DNA from 2 places in the Dickeya parazeae Ech586 genome. Region 1 is predicted to be linked to the other one. Evidence: predicted binding sites of a transcription regulator. Region 1 holds the regulator's gene; the other holds the start of a gene.
The links. Region 1 encodes PurR, which represses purine synthesis genes. Its sites were predicted from a motif close to CANGCAAACGTTTGCNTG; they were not measured.
Positions count from the first base shown of each region.

Region 1 (5,585 bases):
TAAAGCGCTTGATGAATCCAAAAAGAACAAAGTTGCCAAAAATGCTAACAAAAAAGGCACGGAGCCGACCCACGGCAAAAAACCGGAAAAACACGCAAAGCCTACGCCAGCCAAAACCGTAGCCAGTCACGATAAAAACGCGAAGTCGCACAATGACAAAAAGTCTGCGGACAAAAAGTCGGTGGCGGCGGCAGCCCATTCCTCCCATACAAAATCGCAGCCAGAGAAAAGCACGCATACCACTAAGGCTGCATTAGCGAAAACCACGAAAAAAGACGCAGCAAAGAAAGAAACACCGGCGCAGGCTAAAACCAGCCACAAAGCGCATGAACTCGTGGTCGCGAAAAACGCGCATAAAAAAGGTAAAGCGGCGGTCGATGAAGAAGATGAGGTAGCCGCCACGTCTTCACATGGTAAAAGCAAGAAAGGCAAACACGATAAAGCGGCGCTGACCATCAGTGCTGCTCACCAAAAACGCTATCAGCACGCCAAATTGACTGCCATGAACAAGCTGATGAGCCAAATCGGTAAACCGTACCATTGGGGCGGCGCAACGCCTTATTCAGGTTTTGATTGCAGCGGGCTGGTGTATTACGCCTATAAAGATGTGGTAAAAATCTCGATTCCGCGCACAGCCAATGAGATGTTCCACCTGCGTGACGCGGCGCCCATCAAGAAAAGCGAACTGGAAAGCGGTGACCTGGTGTTCTTCCGTATCACCAACCGCGGTGCTGCCGACCACGTTGGCGTCTACCTGGGCAATGGTCGTTTTATCCAGTCACCGCGCTCGGGTTCTGACATCAAAATCAGTAAATTGAGTGAAGATTACTGGCAGGATCATTATGTCGGCGCTCGCCGCGTGGTGACACCGAAGACCATTCGCTAACGGATATTCGTCAATAACAATCGGCTAAATGGCTTAATGAATAACGAGAAAAGGGGCACTAGCCCCTTTTCTGTTTTCTTTTTACACCACTGGCGATCTGCTATCAGTTCAATACCGCAGTGAAACTAAAAACAATGATCACCACGAGTGCGACCAACGTACTACACAGCGACATTTTCAAATTTGTATCCATCGTATTCTCCTGTATATGACTGATGATCGCCATCATCCCGTTATGTCTGAATCAACACCGTATCCCGGCGGATGGGCAAGCACATAAAGTATAGGTCTATTATTACCCGACTGAAGTCAAAAAACCGATTTCTGCGTCACAGAGATAACACGAATTGCCTCTTCCCCTTTTGCTCTAAATCGGCCAAAATCCGCAGTTTACCGTGTACACTGCGTTGGTCGAAGCGTCAGCCCTCCCTTCAAGCTACACACCTCGGCATGTCTCCTACTGAAATGTTGCCTTGTTGTCCAGCAGGAGCAAAATTCACGCAGGCAAACGATTAACAACATATTTACTGCTGTAACAGACCCACGACTGTAACAGATGAGTTCAGGAGTCACTTTAGATGGCAACGATTAAAGATGTGGCAAAACGCGCAGGCGTTTCAACCACAACCGTATCACACGTGATTAATAAAACACGTTTCGTCGCCGAAGAGACCAAGGCTGCGGTACGCGCAGCGATTGATGAATTGCATTATTCACCCAGTGCGGTGGCCCGAAGCCTGAAAGTCAACCACACCAAATCTATCGGGCTGCTGGCGACCTCCAGCGAAGCACCCTATTTCGCCGAAATTATCGAAGCGGTGGAAAACAGTTGCTACGCCAGAGGTTACACGTTGATTCTGTGTAACTCTCACAATAATCAGGATAAACAGCGTGCTTACCTGTCCATGCTGGCGCAAAAACGCGTGGATGGCCTGCTGGTGATGTGTGCCGAGTACCCGCCTGAACTGCTGTCAATGCTGGCGGATTATCGCCATATTCCGATGGTCGTCATGGATTGGGGCGAAGCCCACAGCGATTTCACCGATACCATTATTGATAATGCGTTTGCCGGTGGGTATATGGCCGGTCGCTATCTGATTGAGCGCGGGCATCGTGATATCGGTGCCATCCCCGGTTCTCAGGGGCGCAATACCGGCAGCGGGCGTTATTTGGGCTTTCTGAAAGCGCTGAAAGAAGCGGATATCCCCCTGCGTGACGAATGGGTGGTTCAGGGTGACTTTGAACCCGAATCCGGCTACAAAGCCATGCATCAGATTCTGGCGCAAAAGCAGCGACCGACCGCGGTATTCTGCGGCGGCGATATTATGGCTATGGGAGCGATTTGTGCGGCGGATGAACTGGGCCTGCGTGTACCGCAGGATATTTCGGTGATCGGTTACGACAATGTACGCCACTCCCGCTATTTTACGCCGGCGCTCACGACCATTCATCAGCCTAAGGAACGGCTGGGACAGGCGGCGTTCTCCATGCTGCTTGACCGCATCACCAGCAAACGCGAGGAAGCGCAAACCATCGAAGTCCACCCGACGCTGATCGAGCGCCGTTCCGTTGCTGACGGCCCGTATCTCGATTATCGCCGTTAATAGCCAGACGATTTCGTTATCGCACGCTGGCGAATCAACCGCCGTTATACCGCGCCGTAGAGCGCTAAAGCGTGTCTCCCTGGCACCCTAATATAGAACGCAATGTGCTGCTTTAGCCCGATGAATCTTGTCGCCGGGTTAAAGCAGTCATACACTTGTCACTGTCATTGACGACAATAACCATGATCAGACGATGCTTTTAGCAATACGCATCGCCTTACTTTTTCTACCCCACTAATGACTGTTACACCGTTTGTCACGGCCGGGGTAGACGCCTTTCGTGTCGGCTTGTCTCTTATTTTCCTCTGAGGCTCTCAGGGATAGACGATGACGTGTGGAATGGGTACATCGAATACCCTCCATCGCGATATTTGTCTGGTTTATCCCGTATAACGCATGTATCTGGCAAGGTAGGGAGAAGTTATGAGTTCATCTTACGTGGAGGATCTGGGTACCCCCAGTCAACCCTGGTTCCAACTGGTTAATGAAATGCTGTCGGCCGCGAATATCGCCATTAACGGTTCGCGACCGTTTGATATTCAGGTCAAAAACCCTGAACTGTTCAAGCGCATATTGCGTGACGGGTCACTGGGTCTGGGCGAAAGTTACATGGATGGCTGGTGGGAATGTGAACGGCTAGACATGTTTTTCCATCGAGCGATACGCGCCGGGCTGGAGAAGCAACTGCCCCAGCGTTGGCAGGATACGCTACGGATACTGATGGCTCGCCTGACCAATCTGCAATCGCGTCGGCGGGCATGGATTGTAGGTAAGGAGCATTACGACCTCGGTAATGATCTTTTTAGCCTGATGCTAGACCCGTACATGCAGTACTCCTGTGGTTACTGGAAACAAGCCGAAACCCTGGAGCAGGCACAACAAGATAAGCTGCGCCTCATTTGCGAAAAATTGCAGTTACGCCGGGGAATGACACTGCTGGATATCGGCTGCGGCTGGGGTGGTCTGGCCGAATTTGCCGCCCGCCATTACGGTGTTAGCGTAACCGGTGTGACCATCTCCCGCGAGCAACAGGCATTGGCGCAACAACGTTGTCAGGATCTGGATGTCACCATTCTGCTACAGGACTATCGCGATCTGAATCGGCAGTTTGACCGTATCGTTTCCGTCGGCATGTTCGAACATGTCGGTCCGAAAAATTACGATACTTACTTCAGGGTGGTCAGAAAAAACCTCAAATCCACCGGTTTGTTCCTGTTGCATACCATCGGCGCAAACGAAACCAGCCTCAAGGTCGATGCCTGGATAGACAAATACATCTTCCCTAATGGGTGTTTACCCTCAGTGCAGCATATCGCCCAGCGCAGCGAGCCTTATCTGGTCATGGAAGACTGGCACAATTTCGGCGCGGACTATGACCGTACCCTTATGGCCTGGCACGAGCGCTTCCAGCAGCACTGGCCGACCCTGTCAGCACGCTACCCCGAGCGCTTCCGGCGGATGTTCAGTTATTACCTTAACGCCTGTGCCGGTGCGTTTCGCGCACGCAACATCCAACTCTGGCAGGTGTTATTCAGTGTCGAAGGGATTGAAGGCGGTATGCGCGTGGCACGATGAACGGGTGGCGGCACATCGCCCACTCCTGTCGCCCTCGCCTCACGAATTAAGAGCCACAAACAAAAACCGGCAGTCTGGAGTCTGGCTGCCGGTTTTATTATGGCTAACAGGAATAACACGCGTTCAGGCGTCTTTTATTCACTCTTCGCAGCAAGCTCTGCCGCCAGCGCTTGTTGCTGCTCTGCCTGACGAGCCATAACACGCTCAACCGTGTCGATAATGGCCTGAGTCTGCGGGTCAATTTCGATATTGATACGGTCGCCCAGGCGTTTTTGCCCCAGCGTCGTGCGTTGCAGCGTTTCCGGAATCAGGTGCACGCAGAAACGGCTACGGGTCACTTCACCTACCGTCAGGCTGATACCATCAATACCAATAAATCCCTTGTGCAACACATATTTCATCTGCGACTCATCAGACAGCCGGAACCAGATCTGATGATTATTTTCCGACGTCAGAATTTTCACGATTTCCGCCGTGCACATGATATGACCAGACATGACATGCCCGCCAATTTCATCGCCATATTTGGCTGCACGCTCCACATTAACCCGATCGCCGACCTTCACGTCACCCAGATTGGTCAACCGCAGTGTCTCTTTAATCAGATCAAAACTCACCCGATCGTCGTCAATATGGGTGACAGTCAGGCAGCAACCGTTGTGCGCTACGGATGCGCCCGTTTCCAGTCCCGGCAACAGTTCGGGGGGCAGTTGAACGACATGGGTGCGGAAATTGGGTTTTTCATCGACGGACACGACGGTCGCCGTGCCCTGAACAATACCGGTAAACATGGTGTTGAGCTTGCCTCCTGATCAGTAATAGGCGTGAACGCCCCACGACAGCGGCGCGGCATAGCGGCCGACGCCCGACAGTGGCGACGTTCACTTATGTCAGGCAGTTTGCACCATATCATCAGGAAAACCAAACGGGATCATTCTCTGTCAGTCAATCATTGGTTTACTGTTGGCAAATAGTTACAATACTTCATCTTTTTTCGTAAAAATAAAGGATGATTGTCTTTCTCTCCTCATTAGAGATCTCTCTCCATCCTGCATTAGGAAGGTGTTTTCGTGCAGAAGTACTTATCAGAAGCCCGTCATTTGCTGGCGCTGGCTATCCCGGTCATCATCGCTCAAGTATCACAAACCTCAATGGGTGTGGTGGATACCATCATGGCAGGTTCCTACAGCGCCACGGATATGGCCGCCGTAGCCGTGGGGACATCCATCTGGTTGCCCGTTATCCTGTTCGGTCACGGTTTGCTGATGGCGCTGACACCCGTCGTGGCGAACCTCAACGGTTCCGGGCGCCGGGACCGCATCGCGCATCAAACCCAGCAAGCCTTTCTGCTGGCGACAGGCATTTCCATACTGACCATGGTGGTGCTTTATCAGGGGAAATATGCGATCAACCTGATGCATGACGGTGCGCCGGAGCTGGCCGACAAAGCGGTGAACTATCTGCATGCGCTGCTGTGGGGCGCACCCGGTTATCTGTTCTATCAGGTATTGCGCAGTCAG
Region 1 is NC_013592.1:1,886,607-1,892,191, reverse strand. Features, by position in the region: gene DD586_RS08300 (C40 family peptidase) at 1-886, shown strand, start outside; gene cydH (cytochrome bd-I oxidase subunit CydH) at 990-1,079, opposite strand; gene purR (HTH-type transcriptional repressor PurR) at 1,465-2,490, shown strand; gene cfa (cyclopropane fatty acyl phospholipid synthase) at 2,914-4,065, shown strand; gene DD586_RS08285 (riboflavin synthase) at 4,200-4,856, opposite strand; gene DD586_RS08280 (MATE family efflux transporter) at 5,136-5,585, shown strand, end outside.

Region 2 (5,585 bases), 2.2 Mb from region 1:
TGACCCCTTACGGGAAACCGCCCGCACTATTTCCCTTGAGTTAGGATTTACACCGCCTGCGGCGTAAGCGGGCGTTTGGCATTGTGTTTCGCGATGCGTAGCCGGTATTCGAGTATTCATCTATCCAGACATTCACCTATTCAGACATTCGCCTATAGTGAATAAAGCCTGCCCCAGGTAGGCTTCGTCATTCATTCACGCGCAAAGGAGATACTGTGAAGCTGAACGTTCTGGTTTTGACTATGCTGCTCGGTTTGTCGTCACTGACGGCACAGGCCGGTAATGAGTTGCCCAGTGGGCCACACATTGTGACTTCCGGCACGGCGAGTGTGGATGCAACGCCGGATATCGCCCGGCTGGCGATAGAAGTTAGCGTGTCCTCCAAAGACGTGTCCGACGCCAAAAAGCAGGTGGATGATCGTGTCGCGCAATACTTTGCTTTTCTGGATAAAAACGGTATCGATAAGAAAGATATCAACGCGGCCAATTTGCGCACTCAACCGGAGTACGATTACCTGAAGAATGGCGGCTCGGTCTTGAAAGGATACCGTGCGGTGCGGCAGGTGGAAGTGACGTTGCGTCAGTTGGATAAGCTCAATGAACTGCTGGATGGTGCACTCAAATCGGGTCTTAACGAGATCCGGGCGGTGGAGTTGGGGGTGTCTAACCCGGATACCTACCGCGAACAGGCGCGTAAAAAAGCGATAGAGCAGGCGACATTACAGGCGCAGTCGTTAGCCTCTGGGTTTAACGCCACGTTGGGGCCGGTTTACAGCATTCGCTATCACGTTGCCAACTACCAGCCGATACCGGCCGCGCGTATGTTCAAAACCACCAATATGGCGGCGCAGAGCGAGGTGTCGCAAACGTATGAACAACAGACTATCCACTTTGATGATCAGGTGGATGTGGTGTTTGAATTACAGCGAGCGCCTTGAGGGCGCCGCGTAAGTGAGTCTGCCTGATGAATTCAGGATTGACGCAGAACCTGGCGTCCGTGCGTGAGCAGGGCGTCGGTCACATGTCGCATCATTCTGCTTTCCGGCGCGAAACGATGCCAGTACAGCATACGGCGCTGGCATAGCCCCGGTGTCAGGTCGATAAGTTCGCCGTTCGCCAGTTCACGTTCGATCTGCAAATGGGGGATCATACAGCAGGTCGTGCCCTGACGAGCGAGCTGTACGAAGGCTTCAGATGAGTTAACGATGTGGCAGGGTACGCTACCCGGCGGCAGGTCGAAGTTTTGCTGCAAAAATGCCTGATGCATATCGTCCAGATGGTCGAACGCCACCACTGGCGCACGCAGCAGCGCAGAACGCGTTACCCCGTTAGGGAAGTAGCGATTGGCGAAGCCTGGCGAGGCGACGAACAGATAGTCCAGCGCGCCCAGCTTATCCACCAGACAGCTTGGCAGCGGCTGCGGCTGAATACTCACGGCCCCCACTACTTCACCCCGGCGTAGGCGCTCCTGGGTTCGGGTTTCATCTTCCACCTGCAAATTTAACCTGATGGGGGAGTCCACCAGCACAGGTTGCAGGGCGGGTAAAAGCCAGGTCGCCAGACTGTCGGCGTTGACCGCCAGAGACAGCAAAAGCGGGGTTTCATTGCTGTTTTCGTTGCCCAGCCACTCTTCTTCCAGTAATTCCACCTGATGCAATAAGGCCAGCAACTTCTGCCCTTGCTCGGTCGGGCGCGGTGGAATTGTTCTTACCAGTAGCGGCTGGCCAAACAGATTCTCCAGCTGTTTGATGCGTTGTGAGACGGCGGACTGCGTAATACAGAGTTTTTGTGCGGCGCGCTCAAAGCCACGCTCACGGATCACGGCGTCCAGCGCCTGAAGCGTGCGATAGTCCGGGCGTTTCATGAAGGTGAAGATTCCTTTGCGTAAAAACTATATTTGGCAATATGCCACATTTTTGTGAGGTATCGCCGAAAAAAATCGCCCAGCCTGCCGCCGTGAGACCGAAATATTACCGTACCCGACAGGCAAGGCTCTCCTTTTGACTATGGCATGCCCTATAATACGCACACGTTTTCGTAGCTACAGGCATAAGCACATCATGACGCAGGATGAACTGAAAAAAGCCGTTGGTTGGGCCGCACTCGATTATGTTCGCCCCGGTACTATCGTTGGCGTGGGAACCGGCTCTACCGCCGCGCACTTTATTGACGCACTGGGGTCTATCAAGCATCAAATTGAAGGCGCGGTTTCAAGCTCTGACGCTTCTACCGCCAAGCTCAAAAGTCTGGGGATTCCGGTTTTTGACTGTAATGACGTGGATGTGCTTGATGTCTACGTCGACGGCGCTGATGAAATCAACCCACACATGCAGATGATCAAAGGTGGCGGTGCCGCATTGACCCGCGAAAAAATCGTGGCGGCGATCGCGCGTCAGTTTGTGTGTATCGTCGATGCGTCCAAACAGGTTGATGTGCTGGGGCGTTTCCCGTTGCCGGTGGAAGTTATCCCGATGGCGCGCGCTTATGTGGCCCGTGAGCTGGTCAAACTGGGTGGTCAGCCGGTGTATCGTGATGGGGTTATCACAGACAACGGCAACATTATTCTGGATGTGCACAATATGGATCTGTCGGATGCGGTGGCGATGGAAAACTGCATCAATAATCTGGCTGGCGTGGTAACGGTGGGGTTGTTTGCGAACCGCGGTGCGGATGTCGCGCTGGTGGGGACCGCCGACGGGGTGAAAACCGTTCGCCTGAAATAAATTATTCCTGAAATAACCCATGTTGGAAACAACAGTGTCATTGAAATAATGCCATTGAAATCGTGCCATGTTGTTATCTCTCGCAGAGGTCCGGCCACGCTAACGGTGGCCGGATTTTTTTATCTAAAAAATCCGACTTTCTCTAACGGCTCATTTTTGGTACTTAATATCAGTTTTTCTTATTTCGCATCATCCCTGTCTGGTCTTGCTGAGGGTTGGCAGTATTTTTTGCCATGAAATCACCGACGGGTGGGAGTAAGAAAAAACGCGAAGGCAATCGTTTGTATTGCCGCCTGCGTATTTTTTGTTATGTTTGCACAGACCGGTTTGCAAACCGTCATATCTGAAGTCTGAAAATAAGGTCGGGAAATGGCAAAGGTATCACTGGAAAAAGACAAGATTAAGTTCCTGCTGCTGGAGGGGGTACACCCGAATGCGCTGGAGAATCTGCGTGCTGCAGGTTACACCAATATTGAATACCATAAAGGGGCGCTTGACCCGGAAGCGCTGAAAGCGTCGATTCGTGACGCGCACTTTGTGGGGATTCGATCGCGTACGCATCTGACGGAAGACGTTTTCGCAGCTGCTGAGAAACTGGTGGCAGTGGGTTGCTTTTGTATCGGCACAAATCAGGTTGAACTGTCGGCTGCGACCAAACGTGGCATCCCGGTCTTCAATGCACCTTTTTCCAATACCCGCTCCGTAGCCGAAATGGTTATCGGTGAACTGCTGCTGCTGCTGCGTGGCATTCCGACTGCTAACGCTAAAGCACATCGTGGTATCTGGCACAAACAGGCGGTTGGCTGCTTTGAGGCTCGCGGTAAGAAGCTTGGTATCATTGGTTATGGTCACATCGGTACCCAGCTTGGGATCCTGGCTGAAAGCCTGGGGATGCATGTCTATTTCTACGATATCGAAAGCAAATTGCCGTTGGGGAATGCCCAGCAGGTTCGTCATTTGTCCGAACTGCTGAATATGAGCGATGTGGTCAGTCTGCATGTGCCGGAAACCGACAGTACCCAGAATATGATTGGCGCCAACGAACTGGCGTTGATGAAGCCGGGTTCGATTTTGATCAACGCATCACGCGGTACCGTGGTCGATATTCCGGCATTGAGTGACGCTCTTGCCAACAAGCACCTCTCTGGTGCCGCTATCGACGTATTCCCGCAGGAACCGGCAACCAACAGCGACCCGTTCCTGTCGCCGCTGTGCGAATTTGATAACGTGATTCTGACGCCGCATATCGGGGGCTCAACGGAAGAAGCGCAGGAGAACATTGGTATCGAGGTTGCCGGGAAACTGGTGAAATACTCTGATAACGGTTCTACCTTGTCTGCTGTCAACTTCCCGGAAGTGTCGTTGCCGACGCACAGTGATCGCGCCAGCCGTCTGCTGCACATTCATGAAAACCGCCCGGGTATCATGACGCAGATTAACAACATCTTTGCTGAGCAGGGTATCAACATTGCAGCACAGTATCTGCAGACCAGCCCGACAATCGGTTATGTGGTTATCGATGTGGAAACGGACGGGGCAGACACCGCGCTGCAACTGATGAAATCTATCCCCGGCACCATTCGTGCCCGCCTGCTGTACTAAGCGGCGAATAGCCGGTCGGTGGTCGCCGATCGGTTCGACGAAAAACGTCAAAGCCAGCCCGTTGGGCTGGCTTTTTTATGCCGGCGCTTTCACTGGTGATGTTCACTCACAGTGTAATGACGAGCTTACCGCGCATATGACCATTCAGTATGGCTTCGTGGGCCTGTTTTAGCGTTTCAGGCGTTAATCCGTTCAGGGTCTGGCTCAGCGTGCCTTGCAAGAGACCGTTATCCACCTGTTGCGCCACCTCACGCAGAATTTCTCCCTGACGGGCCATATCCGGTGTGGTAAACATGCTGCGGGTAAACATGAATTCCCAGTGCAGTGCAGCGCTTTTTAATTTCAGTGCGTTTTGATCTAAAGGACGGGTGTTTTCCACGATGGTACAGATATGTCCCAGCGGGGCGATTAACTGGCTAATGGCATCCCAGTGGCCGTCAGTGTCATTCAGGCAGAAAATGTAATCCACGTGCTCAATATTCTGCTTTTTCAGATCATCAGCCAGATGGCGATAATCCACCACCATATCTGCGCCACGGTCGCGGCACCATTGTGCAGAGTCGGGACGAGACGCCGTCGCGATGACGGTCACCTCGCTGCGTTGGGCTGCCAGTGAAATCGCCAGTGAGCCGACGCCGCCAGCGCCGCCGATAATCAACAGCGTTTTACCTTTAGCCGCATTCTGAATGTTCAGATGCTCAAATAGCCCTTCCCAGGCGGTCAGCGCTGTCAGCGGCAAGGCGGCGGCTTCAGCCCAGTTCAGTGACGCGGGCTTGTGTGCGACGATGCGGGCATCGACTAACTGATGGGTGCTGTTACTGCCCGGGCGCGTGATATCACCGGCATACCAGACTTCATCTCCAACGTTGACGTTACTGACACCTGAGCCGGTTTTTATCACGACACCACTGGCATCCCAGCCAAGAATACGTGGGTGTTGCAGACCATTTCGGCGTAATCCTGCGTGTACTTTGGTATCTACCGGATTAACCGACACCGCTTTTACGGCTACCAGCAGGTCATGCTCGCCGGGCTGTGGTAATTCGGTCGTGATTTCTACGAAATTGTCAGGAGAACTGGGGTCAACGGCGATTGCTTTTACTGTCATGATCAATGTTTCCATCGTTGCATGTTGGGTGTAACGACAGTGTAGAACCTGTCGATAGTACTGATAAGATGGACAATCACTAACGACGTGTTCGACGGAGAAGAACAATCATGTTCAGACAATTGCAGGATATGGCGCTGTTCGCCCTGGTG
Region 2 is NC_013592.1:4,134,217-4,139,801, reverse strand. Features, by position in the region: gene DD586_RS17985 (IclR family transcriptional regulator) at 1-67, shown strand, start outside; gene DD586_RS17980 (oxidative stress defense protein) at 216-938, shown strand; gene DD586_RS17975 (LysR family transcriptional regulator ArgP) at 971-1,864, opposite strand; gene rpiA (ribose-5-phosphate isomerase RpiA) at 2,061-2,723, shown strand; gene serA (phosphoglycerate dehydrogenase) at 3,093-4,325, shown strand; gene DD586_RS17960 (zinc-binding alcohol dehydrogenase family protein) at 4,432-5,433, opposite strand; gene DD586_RS17955 (LysR family transcriptional regulator) at 5,544-5,585, shown strand, end outside.
Region 2: the regulator PurR is predicted to act here: its motif matches at 2,819-2,836, upstream of serA (phosphoglycerate dehydrogenase).